Regions from separate parts of the Ralstonia psammae genome, predicted to be linked through region 1. Evidence: riboswitches for the same ligand, from Rfam matches in the RefSeq annotation. Region 1 holds a riboswitch; the other holds the start of a gene.

Region 1 (11,143 bases):
GCGGGCGTGACTTCATCGACCAAATCCACCGTGGTGACCTTGTGTGGCATGGTGATCAGCGCGCCGCGCAGGTTGGTGAAGCGGCAGATCGATTCGAGGCTCTGCGCGTAATCCTCTGCCTTGACCCCCATGGGCACCACAACGGCATCGATGCCTTTTTGCTCGAACCAGGGGTTGTAGATCATCGGCGACTTGAACGTCTCGGTCGGGTAGCCGATGTGGGCGATGAGGGTGGTTTTTCCAGAAATCATGGTTCAGGAGAGGCGTGTTTCAGGCGGCCAAGGCTCCGGCCCGCTGGCGGGCATATTCAGCCTTGTCGACGGGTTGGGCGGTGGGCTGCCCCAGGTCGTCCATGTGGATGCGGTAGGTCTCGCGTGCGCTCATGGCGGCCACGGCGGCAATCACCGTGACGCCAAAGGCAATGGCGCCCACGGTCAACCAGATGTTGGTGGCTCCCGGCGGCGCCACGGCAGTGAAGAGCGCTGGCAGCATGGCGGTGATGGCAGTACCGATGTTCTGCGAAATCGCCATGGCCGACACACGGGTGCGCGTCGGGAACAACTCTGGATAGAAGCTCGGGAACACCGCGTTGTAGCCTTGGTAGACCACACCCCACATCAGGATCGACATGGCAAACGCGAGCGGCACGTTCTTGATGCTGATGGCGTACAGGTAGGCAAAGGCAAGCACCCCGGCGAGCAGGGAGCCCAGCACGATCGGCGGCTTGCGGCCAATGCGGTCGGACAGATCGCCAACATACGGAATGACCAGCACTGCAACGATGTTGCCCACCACCGGAATCCACAGGTAGATGTCTTTGGCAAAGCCGATGCCGTAAGCCGGCTGCACCGCATAGGCCGCGCCGAAGATGGTTGCCACCACCGGAATCACGTTCATCAGCGCCATGCAGACCACGCGCAGCATGTCGGGCGTGCTGTATTTGAAAGCGTCGAGCACGGGCGAGCGCGGGCGGCCTTGTTGCTGTTGCTCAGCGGTAAACGCGGGTGTTTCGTGCACTTCGCGGCGGATGATGTAGCCGGCAATGATGACCACGAAGCTCAGCAGGAACGGAATGCGCCAGCCCCAGGTGTTGAACTGGTCGGCAGGCATGTAGTGCGCCAGCGGCAAGAACACGGCGGCCGCCAGAATCTGCCCGGCTTGCACGCCTTGCAGCGTAAAGCTCGCGTAGAAGCCGCGCCGGCCAAACGGTGAGTGCTCCAGGATCATCGAGCTGGCGCCCGAGATTTCACCGGCCACGGCAAACCCCTGGATCAGGCGCATGATGACCAGCAGTGTCGGCGCCCACAGGCCGACTTGGTCATACGTCGGCAACAGGCCCACGCCGATGGTCGAAAAGCCCATCAGGAACATGCACCACAGCAGCACGTTCTTGCGCCCGTGCGTGTCGCCGAGATGGCCCAGAACGAACGCGCCGATCGGCCGCGCGACATAGCCCACGCCATAGGTGGCGAGCGAGGCGATGATCGCCGTCTTCGGGTCGCCCTTGGGGAAGAATATCTGCGGAAAGATCAGCGCCGCTGCGGTGGCGTAGATAAAGAAGTCGTAGTACTCGAGCGCCGAGCCGATCCAGCCGCTGGCGGCGGCTTTCTTCGACTGGTGCTTGCCCAGGGGCTCGTGGGCAGGGGCTGCGGTCATGGTTGTCTCCGGTTTTATCTGTGCGGCCTATCGTGCAATGCGTTCGATGAAGGGCCGTCTGTACACGCAACGCAGCGTAGTCCGCCGCCAGGGCGGGGCACAAGCGACTGTCGCTGGAAAGCGTTCGATAATCGCACAATATGGTGCGAATAACGAACGACTCAAGGGTTTCTCCGAGTCCGTAGGTGTGTCAACGCATGACGCCTTGGTGCAACGGACGTGCGTGGCGAGTTACAGCACACGCATGATCGAAAGTGCGGTGTCCTGCAGCACCTGCAGCACACGCTGCAAGGCGTGCTCGGTCGTTTCTGCGCCGACTTGCATGTTCACGCTCAACGCTGCGATCACGTTGCCATGACGGTCGCGCAGCGGTACCGCCACCCCGCGGACGCCAATCTGCAATTGCTGCTCGACCACGGCGTAGTCTTGCCGGTTGGCCTTGCGGATCTCATCGAGCAGCCGGTCGCGCTGCAGGATCGTATAGGGCGTATAGGGCGTCAGCACGCAGGTCTCCAACCAGGCCTGGACGGTCTGTTCGGGCAGCGCGGCCAGCATCATCACCCCCGCCGATGCGAGCGGCGCCGGAACGCGCGCCCCCAGCACGAAACCGGTGCTCATGACGCGGCTCGTGCTGGTGCGCGAGATGAACACCAGCTCCCACTCGTCGAGCACGCTGAGGTAGGCCACTTCGCCAACTGCGGCCGTGACCTGCTGCAGGAACGGCTGCACCGTGCGCGGCAGGCGTGCCGAATCGAAGTACGACCAGCCCACCTTCAGCACGCGCGGCGTCAGGCTGAATAGCGTGCCTTCGCTGGTGAGGTAGCCCAGGTGTTCAAGCGTCAGCAGGTAGCGGCGCGCGGCGGTGCGGGTGAGGCCGGTCAACTCGGCCGCCTGCGTGGGGGTTAGCCGCGGATGGTCATGGTCGAACGCTTCCAGGATGGCGAGCCCTTTTTCCAGCCCGGCGATCCAGTCGCGCCGGTTCAGCGGTTCCTTCGTCATGGCGATAACCCTAAAAACGAGCGATATGTGCGCACGATTGTACGATCATCGCACGTTGTTGCGCGAATGCCGCTTGTGAATGCACTGCGTGCCCACCTACGCTGCGGGCATCGTCAGACCAACGCATTGCCATGAATTCGCTCCGCGCAGCGCGCCATCCCAAATGCATTGCCACCGTGTGCCTGTCCGGCACGCTGCCTGAAAAGCTGGAAGCGGCGGCCGCTGCCGGCTTTGATGGCATCGAGATCTTCGAAAACGATCTGCTGAACTTCGACGGCTCGCCGGCCCGCGTGCGGCAGATGGCGGCAGACCTTGGGCTGGCGATCATGCTGTACCAGCCGTTCCGCGATTTCGAATCCATGCCGCGTGAGGCATTGGCCCGAAACCTTGCGCGCGCCGAGCGCAAGTTCGACGTGATGGCCGAGTTGGGTGTCGAGACGGTGCTGGTATGCAGCAACGTGCAGGACATCGCCATCGACGACCCGGCGCGCGCGGCAGACGATCTGCGCCAGATGGCAGAAGCAGGGGCGCGGCGCGGGTTGCGCGTCGGCTATGAGGCGCTTGCATGGGGGCGGCACACGCGGACGTGGCGCCAGGCCTGGCAGATCGTGCAGCAGGCTGACCATCCGGCGCTCGGGCTGATTCTCGACAGCTTCCATACGCTGTCGCTGGGCGATTCGCTGCAGGGGCTCCAGGAGGTACCTGCGGACAAGCTCTTCTTTGTGCAGTTTGCGGATGCGCCAAGGTTGTCGATGGACGTACTGTCCTGGAGCCGGCATCACCGTAACTTTCCGGGGCAGGGCGACCTGCCAGTGACGGACTTTGCACGCGATTTGCTTGCCGCTGGCTATGCCGGGCCGCTATCGCTGGAAGTCTTCAATGATGAATTCCGCTCTGCGCCCGCGCGGCTGACGGCGCTGGACGGCATGCGTTCGCTGCTCTGGCTGGAGTCCGAAGCGGGCGGTGCGGAACTGCCCGCCGCCGCTCAATTTGAAGGCGTGGATTTCCTGGAGTTTGCCGTGGATGCCGCGGCAGGGCGGGAGCTTGAAACGCGCCTGCGTGCGCTGGGTTTTGCCTGGGCCGGGCACCACCGCTCCAAGGCGGTTGACCTGTATCGGCAAGGCCGCGTCAACGTGATCCTGAATATGGAGCAGGACAGCGCGGCGTCCGAGCATTTCGAGCTGCACGGGCCCTCTGTCTGTGCGATCGGCCTGAAGGTGGACGATGCCGAGCGCGCCATGGCACGCGCACGTATGTTGTGCGCGCAGGAGTGGCGGGGGCCGGTGGGGCCTGCCGAACGCAGCATCCCCGCGCTGCGCGCCCCCGATGGCACGCTGCTCTATCTGATCGATGATCGCCAGGCCGATCGCAGCATTTATGAAAGCGATTTCGTTTTGCATCCTGGCGTGCAAGACGATGCAGCAGGTCTGGCATCGATCGACCACGTTGCGCAGGCGCTTCCCGCGCACCGGCTCGACAGCTTCGTGCTGTTCTACCGGGCCATTTTCGGCATGCAAGCCGAAGCCGTACAGGAGATTGCCGACCCGTACGGCCTGGTGAAAAGCCGGGCAATGGTGAGCCCCGACCGCAACGTACGGATTCCGCTCAACGTATCGGAAAGCGGGCGCACGGCCACCGGCCGGTTCATCGCCGCCTATGCGGGCTCGGGCGTGCATCACATTGCATTTCGCACTGACCGGCTGTTCGAAACCGTTGAAGCCATCGACCGCGGCGCGGCCCACCTGCAGCACGTGCCCGAGAACTACTACGACGACGTCGCAGCCCGGCTCGGGCTTGACGATGCGCTGCTCACCCGCCTGCACGACGACGGTCTGCTCTACGACCGCGACCCGCACGGCGATTTTCTGCACACCTACACCGAACCCTTTCGCGAGCGCTTTTTCTTCGAGCTTGTCCAGCGCAACGGCTACCTCGGCTACGGCGCGGCAAACGCTGCCGTGCGCATGGCCGTGCAGGCGCAACTGAGCCGCAGCAGCACCACGACGGCCGACCACTGAATCACGAGAACCTTGGCGCTCACGGTTGTGCGGCCGTGGGCGGTATCCACGCAACACCACGGCTGCGCGGGCAGCCGTCGCACATCCATACCCATCACATCAAAGAGGAGACAAGGGAGCCATGAACAAGACAATGATTGCCGCACTGGTGCTCGGAGCCACGAGCCTGCCAGCGGCTGCGCAAACCGCCGGCGGTGTCACGCTCTACGGGCTGATCGACACCACCGTCCGCTATAGCACGCACGAAAACGCGGCCGGCAACAGCAATCTGCAGATGATGGACGGCGTGCTGACCGGCAGCCGCTGGGGCTTGCGCGGCACGGAAGATCTGGGAGGCGGCACCAAGGCCATGTTTATTCTGGAATCGGGCTTCTTCCCCGATACCGGCGGTAGCCAGCAGGGCGGGCGTCTGTTCGGACGCACTGCGGTGGTCGGCCTGGAAGGCGACTACGGCAAGCTCTACCTGGGCCGGCAGTACACGCTGGCGCACGAGGTCTTGTCTTCGTACGAGGCAATGGCGTTTGCCAACAACTCCATTGTCGGCTATCAGGGTGGTAACTACACCGGCCTGCGCTACGACAACACGCTCAAATACATCAAGTCGTTCGGCGGCCTGCAACTTGCCGGCGCATGGACCTTTGGCGAAGCCGCGGGCAGCTTCAGCAAGAGTTCGGCCGGCGCGGGGTCGATCGTCTACAGCATGGGACCGGCGGAAGTGGGCGCGGTGTACCAGGTCACGCACGATGTGTCATCGGCGTTCTTCGGGGCAGTGCCGGCAGCCCTGGCCAGCAAGCAGACGGTCTGGGGCTTTGGTGGCAAGCTCGATACCTCGATCGCCACGTGGTACCTGGGCTATACGAACAGCCGTCTCGACGTGGCCGACTACAAGAACCAGGCCGCTTATGTGGGCGCGAAGGTGCCGATCTCCGGCGCACTGAGCTTCATCGGCACCGTGCAGTACGACTGGATGAAGCACCTCGACGCGAGCGGCAAGCGCCTGACCACTGCCGGCATGCTCGACTACGCCTTCAGCAAGCGCACCGACGTCTACGCCGAAGTTGACTACACCCGCCTGCAGGGCGCCTGGATTGCGCTGAACAGCGCGACCACGTTCAGCAACTCGGGCAACACGTATGGCAACAACTCGCGCCTGGGTGTCATGCTGGGCGTGCGGCACAAGTTCTGACCGCTTTGGTCGTTCTCGCAATGAAAAAGCTCGCCAGAGTCTTGGCGAGCTTTTTCTCTTGCTGCGATCAATGCACCGGGCAGTCGCGCGCGATCACGTCGCCCACCATCGCGGCCGTGGCGCCGGACAGCGTCCAGCCCAGGTGCCCGTGGCCCGTGTTGTAGAACACGCGTGCATGCCGCCCACGGCCGACGCGCGGCATCATGTCCGGCATCATCGGGCGCAAGCCTGCCCATGGCACCACGCGCGACGTGTCAATAGCAAAGTTGCGGCGCGTCCAGGCCACCAGGGGTTCGATGCGATCCGCACGGATGTCGCGGTTGTAGCCGTTGAACTCTGCCGTGCCGGCCACGCGGAAGCGGCCAGTGCCCAGGCGGCTTGTCACGATCTTCGCGCTCTCATCGAGCAGGCTGACCCACGGCGCGCCTTGCACGCTGGCGTCGTCGTCCAGGTGCACGGTAATCGAATACCCCTTGACCGGATACACGTTGATGCGATCGCCCACCAATTGCGCGATCTGCCGGCTGCCCACGCCCGCGCACACGACCATCGCGTCGGCGGCAAGGTCCTGTACGACATTCGCCGCCTTGGTGGAAAGGCGGTCATCCAGTGTGGTCTGCAGCCGGAGGCGAACGCCGGCTTCAGTGGTTTCCACATCCCGCACATCCACGCCTTGCATGAAGCGAACGCCCCGCTTTGCGCAGGCCTGTGCGAGGCCGCGCGTGAACTTGTGGATGTCGCCGGTGGCGTCGGATTCGGTGAAGTAACCGCCGTAGTAGGTGCCGCGCAGTGTCGGCTCAATGGCAGCAATGTCTTCGGGGCTTACGGCGTGGCGCTCAAGCCCGCCGGCGACGAGCAGCGCGTTGGCCTTGCCTGCTGCCGCAAAGCTCGCCTTGTCGTGGTAGACGTGCAGAATGCCGCGTTTCTGCAGGTCGAAATCGATCTGCTCCCGTTCGGCCATCGCAAACAGGTGCTTGCGTGCCTCGATGGCCATGCGCGTGGTTTCGATGGTGTTGCGGCGGTAGTGCGCGATGCTGGCCACGAACTCGCCGATCCATGAGTACTTATGCCACGACGGCTTGGGATTGAGCAGCAGAGGGGCGTCGTTGCGCAGCATCCATTTGATGCCTTTGAGCAGCGTGCCGGTGCTGTTCCAGACTTCAGCGTTGCTGGCGGAAAGCTGCCCGCCGTTGGCGAACGAGGTTTCCATGGCCGGATACAGGTGGCGGTCGAGCACCGTGACCTGATAGCCGAGTTGCGAGAGCGTGTAAGCGGTGGTGACGCCGGAGATACCGGCGCCGACGATGACGATGTGCGTCATGGCGGTCCCTATGGAGTGATGTCATGACCGGACGATCCGGTCGGCTCACCCCATCTGTCTCGGGACCTGAGAGCTTGGGCGTCAGCAGCGCTGGCGCCTTCCCCTTCGGTGGGCGCGCGCGTGCACGCCTCTCTCCAGATTCGCAGTCGACGCCACAGTCCTTTTGCCTGAGAGTTTCCGGGGTGGTTGCTCCATCGGCGCCGGGCGTAGATTTCAGCCCGGTCTCTCCTGCGGCGTGTAGCAGCTGTCGTTGGTGCGCCAGCCGCGCCTGCATGCTGCCGGTGTCGGCAGCGGAGGGGAGTGTGTCACGGGTTGTGACGTTCGGCAAGTCGGGCTGACTCGGGGGAAACGGCTGGCGTGTCGTCTTTCAGGTCTACGCCACTGCGGCCAAGCGCCAGCGCGCCATTGAGCAGGAACACCAGCTTGGTCGCTGCCTGGTCATAGGTCAGCCCAGCCGGGCGCACATTCGAGATGCAGTTGCGCTCTGCATCGGTACGGCCGACGCGCGGCCCATGGGTCAGGTAGATGCCCAGGCTGTCAGGCGAACTTAAACCGGGCCGTTCGCCAATCAGCATCACCACCTGCCGCGCGTCGAGTAACGCGCCGATCTCGTCACCCAACGCCACACGGGATTGCTCGGCCACGACGACGGGCCCGATTGACCAATCCCTCGGCAGACGCTCACGCACGCGATGCAGGAGCGGAACACCGTGGCTCTGCGCGGCCAGCGCCGACAGCCCATCGGCAATCACGAAGACCACGTCGAATGGCTGCATGGCCCGCGCGGCTGCGAGCGTTGCCCGGCTGGCATCGTCAAGCTGGCGCCCAAGATCGGGGCGGCGCAGATACTGGGTGCGGTCTGCCGCCGCGCTGTGCACGGCGAGGGCAGTGAAGCCGCTTTGCGCTAGCGCCTCGGCCAGTGCTGCACGGTCTAGCGGCAAATGCACGGCATCGCGCGCCTGGGCATGCGCCACGCCAAAGGCGAGCACGGCGTCGGTCGTCTGACTGTTGCCGGCGCGGCCTAGCGCGATGCGTGCGTCGGTAAAGGCGCGCAGATGTGCCCAGGGGTTCGGCTGAACGAGGTTCTGTTTCGACATGTCCGGGTTTCTGACGGCGCTTATAGCGCCTGCGCCAGCTGTAGCAACGGTTGCCGCGCCGTGGGGTCTTGCAGGCGGCCAGCGGGGTCGACAATGCCCATGCTCTGCAACCACGCCTCGAACTCGGGTGCAGGCCGCAGGCCGAGCGTGTCGCGCAGATAGAGCGCGTCATGAAACGACGTGCTCTGGTAGTTCAGCATGATGTCGTCGGCGCCCGGCACGCCCATGATGAAATGGATGCCCGCCACGCCAAACAGCGTGAGCAGGGTATCCATGTCGTCCTGATCCGCTTCGGCGTGGTTGGTGTAGCAGACGTCGCAGCCCATTGGCAGGCCCAGCAGCTTGCCGCAGAAGTGGTCTTCCAACCCGGCGCGGATGATCTGCTTGCCGTCGTAGAGGTACTCCGGGCCGATGAAACCGACCACCGTATTGACCAGCAATGGCGAAAACGCCCGCGCCACCGCATAGGCACGTGCTTCCATGGTTTGCTGATCGACGCCGTGATGCGCATTGGCCGACAACGCGCTGCCCTGGCCGGTCTCGAAATACATCACGTTGTTGCCGACCGTACCGCGCGCCAGGCTCTGCGCAGCATCATGCGCCTCGTCCAGCAAGGCGAGGCTGATGCCGAATCCCGCATTGGCCTGTTCGCTGCCCGCCACGGACTGGAACACCAAGTCCACCGGCGCGCCCTGGTCGATGGCGCGCACGGTGTTGGTCACGTGGGTCAGCACGCACGACTGCGTGGGAATGGCGTAGCGATTGCGCAGCTCATCGATCAATTGCAGCAGGGAAACGATGGCGCCGAGGTTGTCGCCGGCAGGGTTGACGCCGATGGTCGCATCGCCGCAGCCGTAAAGCAGGCCATCGATGATCGACGCGGCAATGCCTTTGGGGTCGTCCGTCGGATGGTTGGGCTGCAACCGGACCGACAACCGGCCCGGCAAGCCGATGGTGTTGCGAAAGCGTGTGACCACGCGGCACTTGCGGGCCACGGCAATCAGATCCTGATTGCGCATCAGCTTGCTGACCGCAGCCGCCATTTCGGGCGTGATGCCGGGCGCGACGCTTGCCAGTGTCTGGCTGTCGGTCTCATGCAGAAGCAGCCAGTTGCGGAATTCGCCCACGGTGAGCGAGGCGATCGGCCCGAAGGCCTGGGCGTCGTGCCGATCGAGAATCAGGCGCGTGATCTCATCCTCTTCATACGGCACCAGCGCTTCGTTGAGGAACACTGACAGCGGCACATCCGCCAGCGCCATGCGCGCGGCCATGCGTTCGGCTTCGCTGGCGGCGGCCAGGCCGGCCAGGTAGTCCCCCGATCGCGCGGGGCTGGCCTTGGCCAATAGCGTTTTTAGATCGTTGAATACATGGCGCTGTGCGCCAATGGTGTAAGCAAAGTGCATGATGGGATACGCGTGGGAAGCCAGCGAGGTGACCGCGATGCCTATCGTGCCACTTTAGCCGCCATCGACGCCGATCGTCCGCTGCGATGGTGTCTTCGCAGACGGGGCCAATCAATCTTCAGTGCCATCGTGAGATTTCGGCCCTATCAGGGACGGCCGTTTTGATGCCACAGAGGCAATGTTCTAATACGAATCTCTCAAACGTCGATATCTCATTGCCAATGACCGCCTCCGCCACACCGTCCCGCATACGTCAGGCGGGCTCTGCCATGGAAGTGTTGGCGGTCTTTCTCAAGCTGGGCCTGACCAGCTTCGGTGGGCCGGTCGCACATATCGGCTATTTCCGACGTGAATTTGTGGAGCGCCGCCGCTGGCTGGACGATGCAACATTCACCGACCTCGTTGGGCTGTGTCAGTTTCTGCCGGGGCCTGCCAGCAGCCAGGTCGGATTTTCCGTCGGTCTGCTTCGGGCCGGATGGCGCGGTGGGTTGGCGGCATGGTGTGGCTTTACGCTGCCTTCGGTTGCGCTGCTGCTGGCCTTTGCGATGGTCGCGCCGGGCCTGGGCGGCCCGCTTGGCAGTGGCTTGATCCACGGTTTGAAGCTGGTTGCGGTTGCAGTGGTGGCGCAGGCCGTGTGGGACATGGCGCGCAAGCTTTGTCCTGACTGGCAGCGCGCAGCCATTGCGTTGATCAGCGTCGCCGTGCTCAGCGCGTTGACGACCGTGTACGCGCAACTCGTCGTGATTGTGCTCGGTGCCCTGCTGGGGCTGGCGTTGTGCCGATCATCCTGGCCGGCTGGCGGAGGTCCGAGGGCAGGGCACGGCGCCGCATTCCGCGTGTCTCACGTGGCCAGCATCGTCAGCCTGGTGCTCTTCTGCGCGCTGCTGTTCGGGCTTCCGGTTGTGACGGATCTCCATCCATGGAGGCCCGCGAGCGTGTTCGACGCATTCTATCGTTCGGGCGCGCTGGTTTTCGGGGGCGGGCACGTCGTGCTTCCGTTGCTGGAACAGCAGACGGTCGCGACCGGTTGGGTCGCGTCGAACGATTTTCTGGCGGGCTATGGTGCCGCGCAAGCCGTGCCGGGGCCGCTATTCACCTTCGCCGCTTTCCTCGGCTGGACGATGGGCCCGGGGATCAATCACTGGGCCGGCGCCGCGCTTGCAACGGTGGGCATTTTTCTACCGGGCTTGCTGCTGGTCATCGCGGCGCTGCCTTACTGGCAGGCATTGCGCGCGCGGCCTTCCATGGCAGCGTTGCTGGCTGGCGTGAATGCGGCAGTGGTTGGGTTGCTGGCGTTTGCGCTTTACACGCCGGTCTGGACAAGCGCCGTGCGGTCATGGCGCGATTTTGCTGTCGCTGCGATTGCGTTCCTGCTGCTGACGCGATGGAAAACGCCACCCCTGGTTGTGGTGGCGTTCTGTGCGGCAGCGGGAATGGTTGCCGCCGTGCTGGTTTGAATCAGG
Region 2 (11,143 bases), on a different contig from region 1:
GCCGCCATCAGCACACCCACCAGGCTTTCGCCCACGATCAGGCCCGACGCCAACAGGACGCCGTGGCGGTTCGGCACCTCTGCATAGCGCTCGTACGGCACGCCGGCAGCCTGCGCACGCCTGGCGAGAATCTTCTCGATGATCCACGCCAGCACTGCACCGGTCACCAGTACCGTACTGATGGTCGGCGGCAGGTAGATGCCGATGCCCACCGCCAGCACCGGCAGCCGGGCGACGCCACCACGCTGCTTGAGCGCCCAGTCGACAGCGATCAGCAGCACGCCGATGACGACGCCGGCAATCACCATGTTCCATTCCAGCTGGTGCGTGAAGATGCCGGTGGCGATGGCCGTCATGAGCGTCGCCTGTGGCGCGGAAAGCGCCTGCGCTGCATCCATGCCGGCACGCGGCAGGGCGCCCGGAAAGCCATATGCGTTGTACAGCAGCTCCAGCACCGGCGAGATGACCGCGGCACCCGCCACGCAGCCGATCAGCAGCGCCACCTGCTGGCGCCACGGCGTGGCTCCGACCAGCCAGCCGGTCTTCAGATCCTGCAGGTTGTCGTTGGAGATGGTCGCCACGGCCACCACGGCCGACGTTGTGAAGATCGCCAGCGCAATGCCCAGCTTGCTCGCTTCCGGCGAACCGACGATGCCGTTGTCCGCGCCGATGGCCAACAGCAGCAGCGACACCAAGGTGATGGCGATGATGCCGATGCCCGAAATCGGACTCGACGACGAGCCGATCAGCCCGGCCATGTAGCCGCACGCCGCCGCCACCAGAAAGCCGAACACCACCGCAAAGATCACCGCGCAGGTGATCAACGTCCAGCGCGAGCCGGCCGACAGCATGGTCGGCGCCAGGAATGCAGCAAAGGTGATCACCAGCACCACGACCATAGCCAGCGTGACCAGCAGAATCCAGTGCGGCGCCATGTCTTGCTCAGTGCGCTGCGCGCCGTCGGCCTTCGGGCGCAGGCTGCCGAACGAGCGTTTCACGCCGTGCACCACCGGGCCGATCAGCGTGCCCAGCGTCCACACGGCCGCCACCGCAATGACGCCTGCACCGATAAAGCGCACCTGCGTGCGCCACACATCCGTGCCGAACGCCGAGAGTGCCTTGCCCGCCGGCATCGGCGTGATGGAGGTCAGATACGGCACGGCGATGCCCCAGGCGATGACCAGGCCCACCAGCATGGCCAGACCAGCCACCAGGCCGATCAGATAGCCCGCGCCCAGCAGTGCCGTTGAGAAGCCCAGAGGCAGGCGCACCACTGCGACACCCGCTGCGAACCACCAGCTCGCCCCTTCCCCCAGCAGGCGCAGGCCGCTGGTTGCAGACGCCACGATGGCCGCAACGATGCCGCCCGCGGTCAGATCGCGCATGCCGGTAGCAGCAGGCACCGCGTCGCCATCGGCGGCGGCTTCACCGTCCGCAGACTGGCCACTGCCCACGCGCAGGATTTCCGCCGCCGCCACGCCTTCGGGATAAGGCAGGTCACTCTGCACCACCATCGCGTGACGCAGCGGAATCGTGAACACCACGCCCAGCATGCCGCCCGCCATGCAGACACCAAACGTTTGCCAAAACGGGAAACCTTGCCAGTGTCCGATCATCACCAGGCCGGGCAGGATGAAGATGATGGACGACAGCGTCCCGGCCGCAGACGCCTGCGTCTGCACCATGTTGTTCTCGAGGATGTTCGTGCCACCGAGCATGCGCAGCACCGCCATCGAAATGACCGCTGCCGGAATCGCCGAAGAAAAGGTCAGGCCGACTTTCAGGCCGAGGTACACGTTTGAAGCGGTAAAGATCACGGTGATGAGGGCACCGAGGACCATGCCGCGTAGCGTTAACTCCGGCAGGTTGGCTGCCCGAATGTGCTTGGAAGGATGAGGGGATTGCATCCAGCGGGTCTCCAAAGAGGGTTCCTGTGGCGCGGATTATAGGAGTGGACGGGGGCGGGGGCTTGTGCGTTTTCTTTGGTGCGGCCTCTAGATTTGTTGTTTGTGGTGCATCCCTTGTTTCATCCCCGGCAGGGTACGAAAGGGGGGTGCCCCCCCCCCAACGCAAAAACCAAAAATCAGCACTCCACAATATTCACCGCCAACCCACCCCGCGCCGTTTCCTTGTACTTGGTCTTCATATCCGCCCCCGTCTCTCGCATCGTCTTGATGACGGAATCCAGCGAAACATAGTGCGTGCCGTCCCCACGCAACGCCATACGCGCCGCATTCACCGCCTTCACAGACGCCATCGCATTGCGCTCAATGCACGGAATCTGCACGAGCCCGCCAACCGGGTCGCACGTCAGGCCAAGGTTGTGCTCCATGCCGATTTCGGCGGCGTTCTCCACCTGCGCTGGGGTGCCACCCTGCACCGCTGCCAGTGCACCCGCTGCCATCGAACACGCCACGCCCACTTCTCCCTGGCAGCCGACTTCCGCACCCGAGATCGATGCATTCATCTTGTAGAGCATGCCGATTGCGCCGGCGGTCAGCAGGAAGTCCACCACGCCGTTGTCGTTCGCGCCGGGCACGAAGCGGTCGTAGTAATGCAGCACGGCCGGGATGATGCCCGCTGCGCCGTTGGTCGGGGCCGTGACGACGCGCCCGCCCGCAGCGTTTTCTTCGTTCACGGCAATCGCATACAGGTTCACCCAGTCGATCACCGACAGCGGATCGGACAGCGTGCGTTCGGCCTGCACCGTGAGCCGTGAATGCAACTCGGCCGCGCGGCGGCGCACGTGGAACGGGCCCGGCAGTTCGCCTTCGGTGCGGCAGCCGCGCGTCACGCACGCCTGCATCACGTGCCAGATGTTGAGCAGGCCGGCGCGCACCTCGGCTTCGGTACGCCACGTCAGTTCGTTTTCCAGCATCAACCGGGCGATGGATTTGCCCGTCGATGTGCACATCGCCAGCAGTTCCTTGCCGCTGCGGAACGGGTGCGGCAACTGATCATGCGCGGCGAGCACCTGCGTGTTGGGTGCACCGGCCGTGACGACAAAGCCGCCGCCCACCGACAGGTAGCGCGCCTCGCGCAGCCGTTCGCCGGCGGCGTCGAAGGCGTGGAACTTCATGCCGTTCGGGTGCTCGGCCATCGCCTCGCGGCGGTAGAAGGCGATGTGCTCCTTCTCGGTAAAGCGCACCGCGTGACGGCCCAGCAGCGACAGCGATTGCGATGCGCGCAACTCAGCGAGCTTGGCATCGATGGTGTCGGGGTCGATGGTGTCCGGCGCCTCGCCCATCAGGCCGAGGATGACGCCGCGGTCTGTGCCGTGGCCCTTGCCGGTGGCGCCAAGCGAGCCATACAGCTCGACGCGCACGCTGGCGACTTGCGGCATCAGCCCATCGGCTTCGAGGCCGGAGGCGAACATCAGCGCGGCGCGCATTGGCCCGACAGTGTGCGAGCTGGATGGACCGATGCCGATCTTGAAGAGGTCGAAAACAGAAACAGCCATGAGGTAAGGCTCCGGGGGCGTTTTGCAAAAGGAGGCGGGTCGGCTTGTGGCCGCCCGCGCACGGGGTGTTCAGATGCAAACGGCCGCCCCGTGGTGCGAGGCGGCCGCCTGAGGTGCAGCGCGACGGCAATCGCGCTTGGGTCGCCGGTTTTAGTCCTGCGCGTACTCGCTCATCGGCACGCAGGCGCAGAACAGGTTGCGGTCGCCGTAGACATTGTCGGCGCGGCCAACCGGAGGCCAGTACTTGCGCGCGCGCAGCGATGCGACGGGGTAGGCGGCCTGCTCACGCGTGTACTTGTGCGACCAGTCATCGGCCATCACCACAGCAGCGGTGTGCGGGGCGTGCTTGAGCGGGTTGTCCTCGCGGTCGAATTCGCCCGAGATCACCTTGTCGACTTCTGCGCGGATGGCGATCATCGCGTCGATGAAGCGGTCGAGTTCAACCTTCGGCTCGCTCTCGGTCGGCTCGATCATCAGCGTGCCCGGCACCGGGAAGCTCATCGTCGGTGCGTGGAAGCCGAAGTCCATCAGGCGCTTGGCGATGTCTTCGTTGCTGATGCCCGATTCCTTCTGCAGCGGACGGATGTCGAGAATGCACTCGTGTGCCACGAGGTCGTGCGCGCCCGTGTACAGCACCGGGTAGTACGGCGCAAGCCGCTTGGCCACGTAGTTGGCCGACAGGATGGCCGTCTCGGTGGCGGCGGTCAGGCCGGCCGCGCCCATCATGGCGATGTACATCCACGAAATCGGCAGGATCGACGCCGAGCCGAACGCCGCTGCGGAGACGTTGCCGATGTTCTGGCTGGCATCTTCACCCGAAGCCGCGCGGCCGGGCAGGAACGGTGCGAGGTGCGCACCCACGGCCACCGGACCGACGCCCGGGCCACCGCCGCCGTGCGGGATGCAGAACGTCTTGTGCAGGTTCAGGTGCGAGACGTCGCCGCCGAAGTGGCCCGGCGCGGCGGTGCCGACCATGGCGTTCATGTTCGCGCCATCCACGTACACCTGGCCGCCGTGGCTATGCACGATTTCGCAGACACGCTTGACGCCTTCCTCGAACACGCCATGCGTGGACGGGTAGGTGATCATGATGGCCGCGAGGTTCTTGCTGTGCTCGGCGGCCTTCTTTTCCAGGTCGGCCAGATCCACGTTGCCACGCTCATCGCAGGCCACGACGACGACCTGCATGCCGGCCATCTGTGCCGACGCGGGGTTCGTACCGTGCGCCGACGATGGGATCAGGCACACGTTGCGGTGCGCTTCGCCACGGCTGGCGTGGTACGCGTGGATGATCAGCAGGCCGGCGTATTCACCTTGCGAGCCGGCGTTCGGCTGCAGGCTGATGGCGGCGTAGCCGGTGGCTGCGCACAGCATCTGTTCGAGCTGGTCGATCATTTCGCGGTAGCCGACGGTCTGGTCGGCGGGGGCGAACGGGTGGATGTTCGCGAACTCGGGCCACGTCACCGGCAGCATTTCGGCGGTGGCGTTGAGCTTCATCGTGCACGAGCCCAGCGGGATCATCGTGCGGTCCAGCGCGAGGTCCTTGTCGGCGAGGCTGCGCAGGTAGCGCAGCATTTCGTGCTCGGAGTGGTGCGCGTTGAACACCGGGTGCGTCAGGTACGCGCTCTGGCGCACGAGCGAGGCCGGATACGCGTCGGCAACGCCCGCTTCGGTCTTGTCGAAGTCCGGTGCGGCAGCGTGGGCGGCGTGCGCGAAGACTTCCCACAGCGCAACGACATCCGCGCGCGTGACCGTCTCGTCCAGCGAGATGCCCAGGCGAGTCTCGTCGATCTGGCGCAGGTTGATGCCGTGCGCCTGCGCAGCGATGTGCAGGTTGGCGGTGCGCGGGCCGGTGGCGACCGTGAGCGTGTCGAAGAAGGCGTCGGCTTCCAACGTGTAGCCGATCGCGCGCAGGCCGGCGGCCAGCGTGGCGGTCAGGCGGTGTACGCGCTGGGCGATGCGCTTGAGGCCTTGCGGGCCGTGGTAGACGGCGTACATCGACGCCATCACGCCCAGCAGCACCTGCGCGGTACAGATGTTCGAGGTGGCCTTCTCGCGGCGGATGTGCTGCTCGCGCGTTTGCAGCGCGAGGCGGTAGGCGGGGTTGCCCTGCGCATCGACCGTCACGCCGACGAGGCGGCCCGGCATGGAACGCTTGAACGCATCGCGCACGGCCATGTAGCCGGCGTGCGGGCCGCCGAAACCGAAAGGCACGCCAAAGCGCTGCGTGTTGCCGATCACGACGTCGGCACCCCATTCGCCCGGCGCGGCCAGCAGCGTGAGCGCCAGCAGGTCAGCCGCCGCAACGACCAGACCGCCGGCAGCGTGCACGGCGTCGGTCAGCGCCTGGTACGTCGACAGATCACCCAGCAGTGCACCGTTGGCGCCCGGGTATTGCAGCAGCACACCGAACGCGTCGTGCTTGGCAGCGTCGGCCGCCGGCCCCGTCACCACTTGCACGCCGATCGGCTCAGCGCGCGTGCGCACGACTTCCAGCGTTTGCGGCAGCACGTCGTCCGCCACGAAAAACACGGTCGACTTCGACTTGCCAATGCGCTGCAGCAGCGTCATCGCTTCAGCGGCGGCGGTCGCTTCATCCAGCATCGATGCATTGGCGATGTCCATTGCCGTCAGGTCGATCACCATCTGCTGGAAATTCAGCATCGCTTCCAGGCGGCCCTGCGAGATCTCCGGCTGATACGGCGTGTAAGCCGTGTACCAGGCGGGATTTTCGAGGATGTTGCGCAGGATGACGCCCGGCGTGTGCGTGCCGTAGTAGCCCTGGCCGATCAGGCTCTTGGCCACGCGGTTCTGCCCCGCGATGCCGCGCAGCTTGGCGAGCGCCGCTTCTTCGGTCAGAGGCTGCGTGAATTCGCCCAGCGGCATGCCGTCCTGGCGGCGGATGGCCGGCGGGATCACGGCGTCGATCAGCGCGGCGCGGCTGGCGTAGCCGAGCGCGGCCAGCATCTGGGCCTGCTCGTCGGCCGATGGACCGATGTGGCGGTGCGCGAAGGCGTCGCGCGCCTCCAGGTCAGCCAGGGTGGGGCGTTCGGCGGCAAGCGCCGAGGAAGCGGGGTGCGGAGCGTTCATGGCAAGGGCTCGAAATTCAGGCAAAAGCCGATGCGCGGCGCAGGTCAGGGCACGCGCATCGGCCGGAGGACCGGCTTAGCCGATCTTGGCTTCGTAATCAGCGGCCGACATCAGGGCGTTCACGTCGTCGGCGTTGGTCGGCTTGATCTTGAACAGCCAAGCCTCGTAGGCGCCTTCGTTCACGGATTCCGGTGCGCCGGCGGCATCGGCGTTGTTGGCGACAATCTCGCCAGCCACCGGGGCGAAGATATCGGAAGCGGCTTTGACCGATTCCACCACTGCAATCGCTTCGTCCTTGGCGACGGCGCGGCCGGCTTCCGGCAGCTCCAGGAAGACGATGTCGCCGAGCTGCTCCTGTGCGAAGTCGGTAATGCCGATGGTCAGCGTGCCGTCGGCTTCAACGCGGATCCACTCGTCGTGTTCGGTGTACTTCAGATCGGCGGGGACGTTGCTCATGAAAGGTTTCTCCGGAAGATTGGTATTGGGGGATGCAGAATCGGGGTTCAGCTGACCAGCGCCTTGCCATTGCGCACGAACGGCAGTTTAACCACAGTCGCGGTCAACTTGCGGTCGCGAATTTCGACCTGTACGTCAGTGCCGATGGCCACGTCCTTGGGCAGGCGCGCAAGGGCAATGGAGAGCGACAGGCTTGGGCTGAAGGTGCCGCTGGTGATCTCGCCGTCACCGGCGGCAGTGATGACCTTCTGGTGGGCGCGCAGCACGCCGCCCTTGTCGCGCAGGATCAGGCCGACGAACTGGTCGCGCTGGCCGCCGGCTTGCAGCGCGGCCTTGCCGGTGAAGTCGCGTTCGCTTTGCAGGTCGACGGTCCAGGCGAGCCCGGCATCCAGCGGCGAAACGTGTTCGTCCATGTCCTGGCCGTAGAGGTTCATGCCGGCTTCCAGGCGCAGCGTGTCACGCGCGCCGAGGCCCGCCGGGCGCACGCCGGCGTGCAGCAGGCGCTCCCACACACCGGCAATCTGCGCGGCCGGCACGACCAGCTCGAAGCCGTCTTCACCGGTATAGCCGGTACGGGCCACCATGATCTCGCCCACGTTTTCCACGGCGACGAAGCCGGCGTTGAACGGCTTGAGCGCCTCGCCCACAGCCTGCGTGCCGGGCAGTGCGGCGTAGGTCTTGGCGCGCGCGTTCGGGCCTTGCACGGCCAGGATGCCCAGCGGCTCGGCGCCCGCGTTGTTGTCTGAGCGGCGCGGCGTGATGGTCACGTCGGTGCCGGCGGCTGCGTTCTGCGCGACGATCCATTCCAGGTCCGTCGGTGCGGTGCCGGCGTTGACCACCAGGCGGAACCAGTCTTCGCGGAAGAAATAGACGATCAGGTCGTCGATCACGCCGCCCTTGGGGTTGAGCATGCAGGTGTAGAGCGCCTTGCCCGGCGTCTGCAGCTTGTCGACGTTGTTGGCGATCAGCCCGCGCAGGAAGTCGCGCACGCGTGCACCGGTGAGGTCCACCACGCACATGTGCGAGACGTCGAAGACGCCGGCGTCTTGCCGCACGGCATGGTGTTCTTCGATCTGGGAGCCGTAGTTGACGGGCATGTCCCAGCCGCCAAAGTCGACCATGCGGGCGCCCAGCGAGCGGTGGATGGCATTGAGCGGCGTGTGTTGGAGCGTCATGGAATCTCTCGGCTGATGGCGCCGCCGTGGCCAGGCGCAGCGCATTGAACGGGGACCAGAAAAGCAAAAAGGCCACCCGCGCAGCCTGATCCCTCATGGTGACGCCATGAAGATCATCAGCTGCGCAGATGGCCCCTCTGTCCTTGGTACCTGAGAGATTGCGAAGCGGGGCGCATAGCGGTGCGCGCCGTTCGTGAGCCCCTTCGGTGGGCGCCCGCAGTGGTCGTGCGGCGCCAGCTCTCCAGAGTGCGGTCGGACGCATGTCCGCCGATCCGCCCGGTCCTGGATGCCTGAGAGTTTTCGGGTGCTACCCCTTCGGCGGTGCCTGGCCGTGTACGGCGGGCACGCTCTCCCGGATGGATGGGCGGAATTTACGGAAGGGGGGCTGGATTGTCAATTGGGGCCGGCCGGTGCGCCCCGCCGGGCGCAAAAGACGACGGCCACACCTCATGCCGGTGTGGCCGATGCGCGGGTTGCCGGAAAGCCGGTGCTTACTTGCCGATCTGGCGGCTCACCTGGTTTTCCTGCTGGTTCAGTGTGCGCTGTTCCTGCTTGGTGATGTGCCCACCGTTTTGTGAAGCCATGTCGCGCTCTTCCTGGCGAATCTGACGGTCTTCCTTGTGCAGCTGGCGGGCCTGGCCCTTGGTGATCTCGCCTTCCTTCACTTCATTGTGGATGCGCTTGTTCTGGTTGGCGAGGCGGTGGTTGACCTCGGCGCGGCGCGGGTGGTCCTTCTGCCATTGCGTCTGGGCAAAGGCGCCGGTGGTAGCAGACAGGGCGACGGCGCTGATGGCCAGGGCTTTGACGATGCGGTTCATGGTGCGTTCTCCGGTGGGCGGCCGACCGATTCAGCCGCTGTCCTGTCCATAACGGCCTGCCGCGCATGGTCGCTTACGGCGGTCGTGTAACGGCGCGTAAGCGGTGTAACGGCCCGGGGTAAAGCGAGGGGCGCAAACGAGTGCGCGTGACGCAACGAGTCTGGCGTGCCACGCGCAGTGGCACAGGACACGAGATCCAGGTGCTGTATCGACCACAAACAAGAAGGGGGCCTCGGCCAACCAAGCCCATGCGCCCTCAAGGCAACGCGAGGAACTAGCCGCTTACCAACCGTAGCCCGCTGCCACACCCACGTTGTATTCCGTGCCGCCGGCAGTGGAGCCGCCAATCGTCACGTTTGCGCGCGAGCCGATCTTGCGCTGGTAACCGATGGCCAGCGCGGTCTGGCCGCGATACAGCCCGGTGCCGATGGCCATACGGTTCTCAGTCTGCAGGCCGGCCACGCTGGCCACCATGGTCGACATGGCGGCGTTCATGGCACCCAGGCGGTTCATGCGGCTGTCCATCTGGTCGAAGCGCTGGTTGACCTGGCTTTGCAGGGTGTCGATCTGCCCCTGCACGCCCGCGACCTTGTCGTTCATCTGCTTGACGTTGACCGCGTCGGTGTCCTGCACGCCAGCCATGACGTTGGTGATCTGGCGCTCGCTGCCCTGCGAGCCGACCGACACCGTGTTGTCACGATCGGCCACCGAGTTGTTGCCCAGCGACACGCTGTTCGTGGCGTTGGCCTGCGCGTTCGCGCCCACCGCCGTGCTATTGGTGCCGCTGGCCACCGAGTTGCTGCCCGTGGCGGCGGCTTCGGTCTTCGTATCGGTGTCGTTTCCGTTGCCGTCGAGCATGTTCGCGCTCTGGTCGCCTTGCTCCAGGGTGTTCACGCGGGTGTCGAGGTTGGCCAGTGCGTCGCCCACGTTGTTGTACTGCTGGCCTCCGATGAAGTGGTACGACGGTGCGGTCCATACGCCATTGGTGAGGCTGGCGCCACCGCCCAGCGCGCCTGCCACGCGCTGGTAGCTGGCGTTGAGCTGGCTGCCCGTCACGGCGTCCTTGCTGCCGTCGGCGATGCTGCCGTCCGTCAGATTGGTCAGCTTGGTGCCGTTTGCGCCGCCCAGCGTGGCGGATTCCTTCGAGGCGTCGTCGTAGGTCACCACGCTGGCCACCGTGCCATCGGGGTTGACCATGCCGGCCTTCATCAGTTGGCGCAGATTGACGGCGTCGGTGTCGTCCGTGCCGTCGGCCACGTTCTTGATCTGCGTGGCGCTGCCGCCCTTGTTCAGCGTCAGCGTGCCCTTGGAGGCGTCGTCGTACTGAACGGCGCTGGATTGCAGTGCCGCCACCTTGTTGTCCACGCTCTTGAGCTGGCCAACGTTGGCCGCGTCCGTGTCGGCCGTGCCAGCCGTCACGTTGGTCAGCTTGCGGGTGATAGCGTTGCCGGAGGCATCCTTGCCGCCCAGGCTGATCTGCGTGCCGGCGCCGTCCCCGTCGATGGTCAGGTCGCCCGTTTCCGCATCCTTTTGCACCAGGCCCACCGAGCCGGAGTTCATCTGACCGGTCAGATTGCTGATGCTGTTCGCGTTGGCGACGGTGCGGGTGTCGAGGTTGCCCAGCGCGTCGCCCACGCTGTTGACGGTGGTCGCGCCGTTGTTGAGCGTGTAGGTGGGCGCGGTGATCTTGCCGTCGCTGCCCACGGTGGCGCCGCCACCCAGGGCATTGACCGTGGCGGTGGCATTGGCGCTGGCGATGGCGCTCAGCGTGTTGACGTCAGTCTGCACCGCCTTGACCTGGCCGACGTTGGCCGCATCGGTATCCGCCGCGCCAGCCTTCACCCCCGAGATCGTGCGATCGCCATCCGTGCCGGCCACATTGATGCTGGTGCCGCCCGTGCTGCCGGCCACGCTGATGGCCTTGGTGTCGGCATCCTGCTTGACCAGACCCACCGAGCCGGAGTTGATTTGGCCCGACAGCGTACTGATGTCGTTGGTGTTTTGCGTGACACGTGTGTCGATGCTGCTGACGGTGTTGGTCAGGTTGGTGACGTTGGTGTTAGTCGTACCGATGTCCGTCTTGGCCTGGGCGATGTCGGACGTGTTCTGTGTCACCCGCGTGTCGATGCCGCTGACGGTCGTCG

The links. Region 1 has a riboswitch for glycine ahead of R2N16_RS07000 (D-amino acid dehydrogenase). Riboswitches for the same ligand answer to the same signal wherever they lie in the genome.
Region 2: it holds a riboswitch for glycine, as region 1 does, so the genes downstream of both, gcvT (glycine cleavage system aminomethyltransferase GcvT) here and R2N16_RS07000 (D-amino acid dehydrogenase) in region 1, are expected to answer to the same signal.

What each region holds. Positions count from the first base shown of each region.
Region 1 is NZ_CATZBU010000003.1:37,563-48,705, reverse strand. Features, by position in the region: gene R2N16_RS07025 (shikimate dehydrogenase family protein) at 1-251, opposite strand, end outside; gene R2N16_RS07020 (MFS transporter) at 271-1,656, opposite strand; gene R2N16_RS07015 (IclR family transcriptional regulator domain-containing protein) at 1,888-2,655, opposite strand; gene R2N16_RS07010 (bifunctional sugar phosphate isomerase/epimerase/4-hydroxyphenylpyruvate dioxygenase family protein) at 2,787-4,673, shown strand; gene R2N16_RS07005 (porin) at 4,795-5,859, shown strand; gene R2N16_RS07000 (D-amino acid dehydrogenase) at 5,927-7,180, opposite strand; glycine riboswitch at 7,326-7,421, opposite strand; gene eutC (ethanolamine ammonia-lyase subunit EutC) at 7,486-8,277, opposite strand; gene R2N16_RS06990 (ethanolamine ammonia-lyase subunit EutB) at 8,298-9,680, opposite strand; gene chrA (chromate efflux transporter) at 9,902-11,137, shown strand.
Region 2 is NZ_CATZBU010000005.1:248,100-259,242, forward strand. Features, by position in the region: gene R2N16_RS13290 (OPT family oligopeptide transporter) at 1-1,907, opposite strand, end outside; gene R2N16_RS13295 (L-serine ammonia-lyase) at 2,084-3,460, opposite strand; gene gcvP (aminomethyl-transferring glycine dehydrogenase) at 3,611-6,550, opposite strand; gene gcvH (glycine cleavage system protein GcvH) at 6,626-7,006, opposite strand; gene gcvT (glycine cleavage system aminomethyltransferase GcvT) at 7,054-8,181, opposite strand; glycine riboswitch at 8,309-8,436, opposite strand; glycine riboswitch at 8,449-8,546, opposite strand; gene R2N16_RS13315 (hypothetical protein) at 8,673-8,999, opposite strand; gene R2N16_RS13320 (YadA-like family protein) at 9,282-11,143, opposite strand, start outside.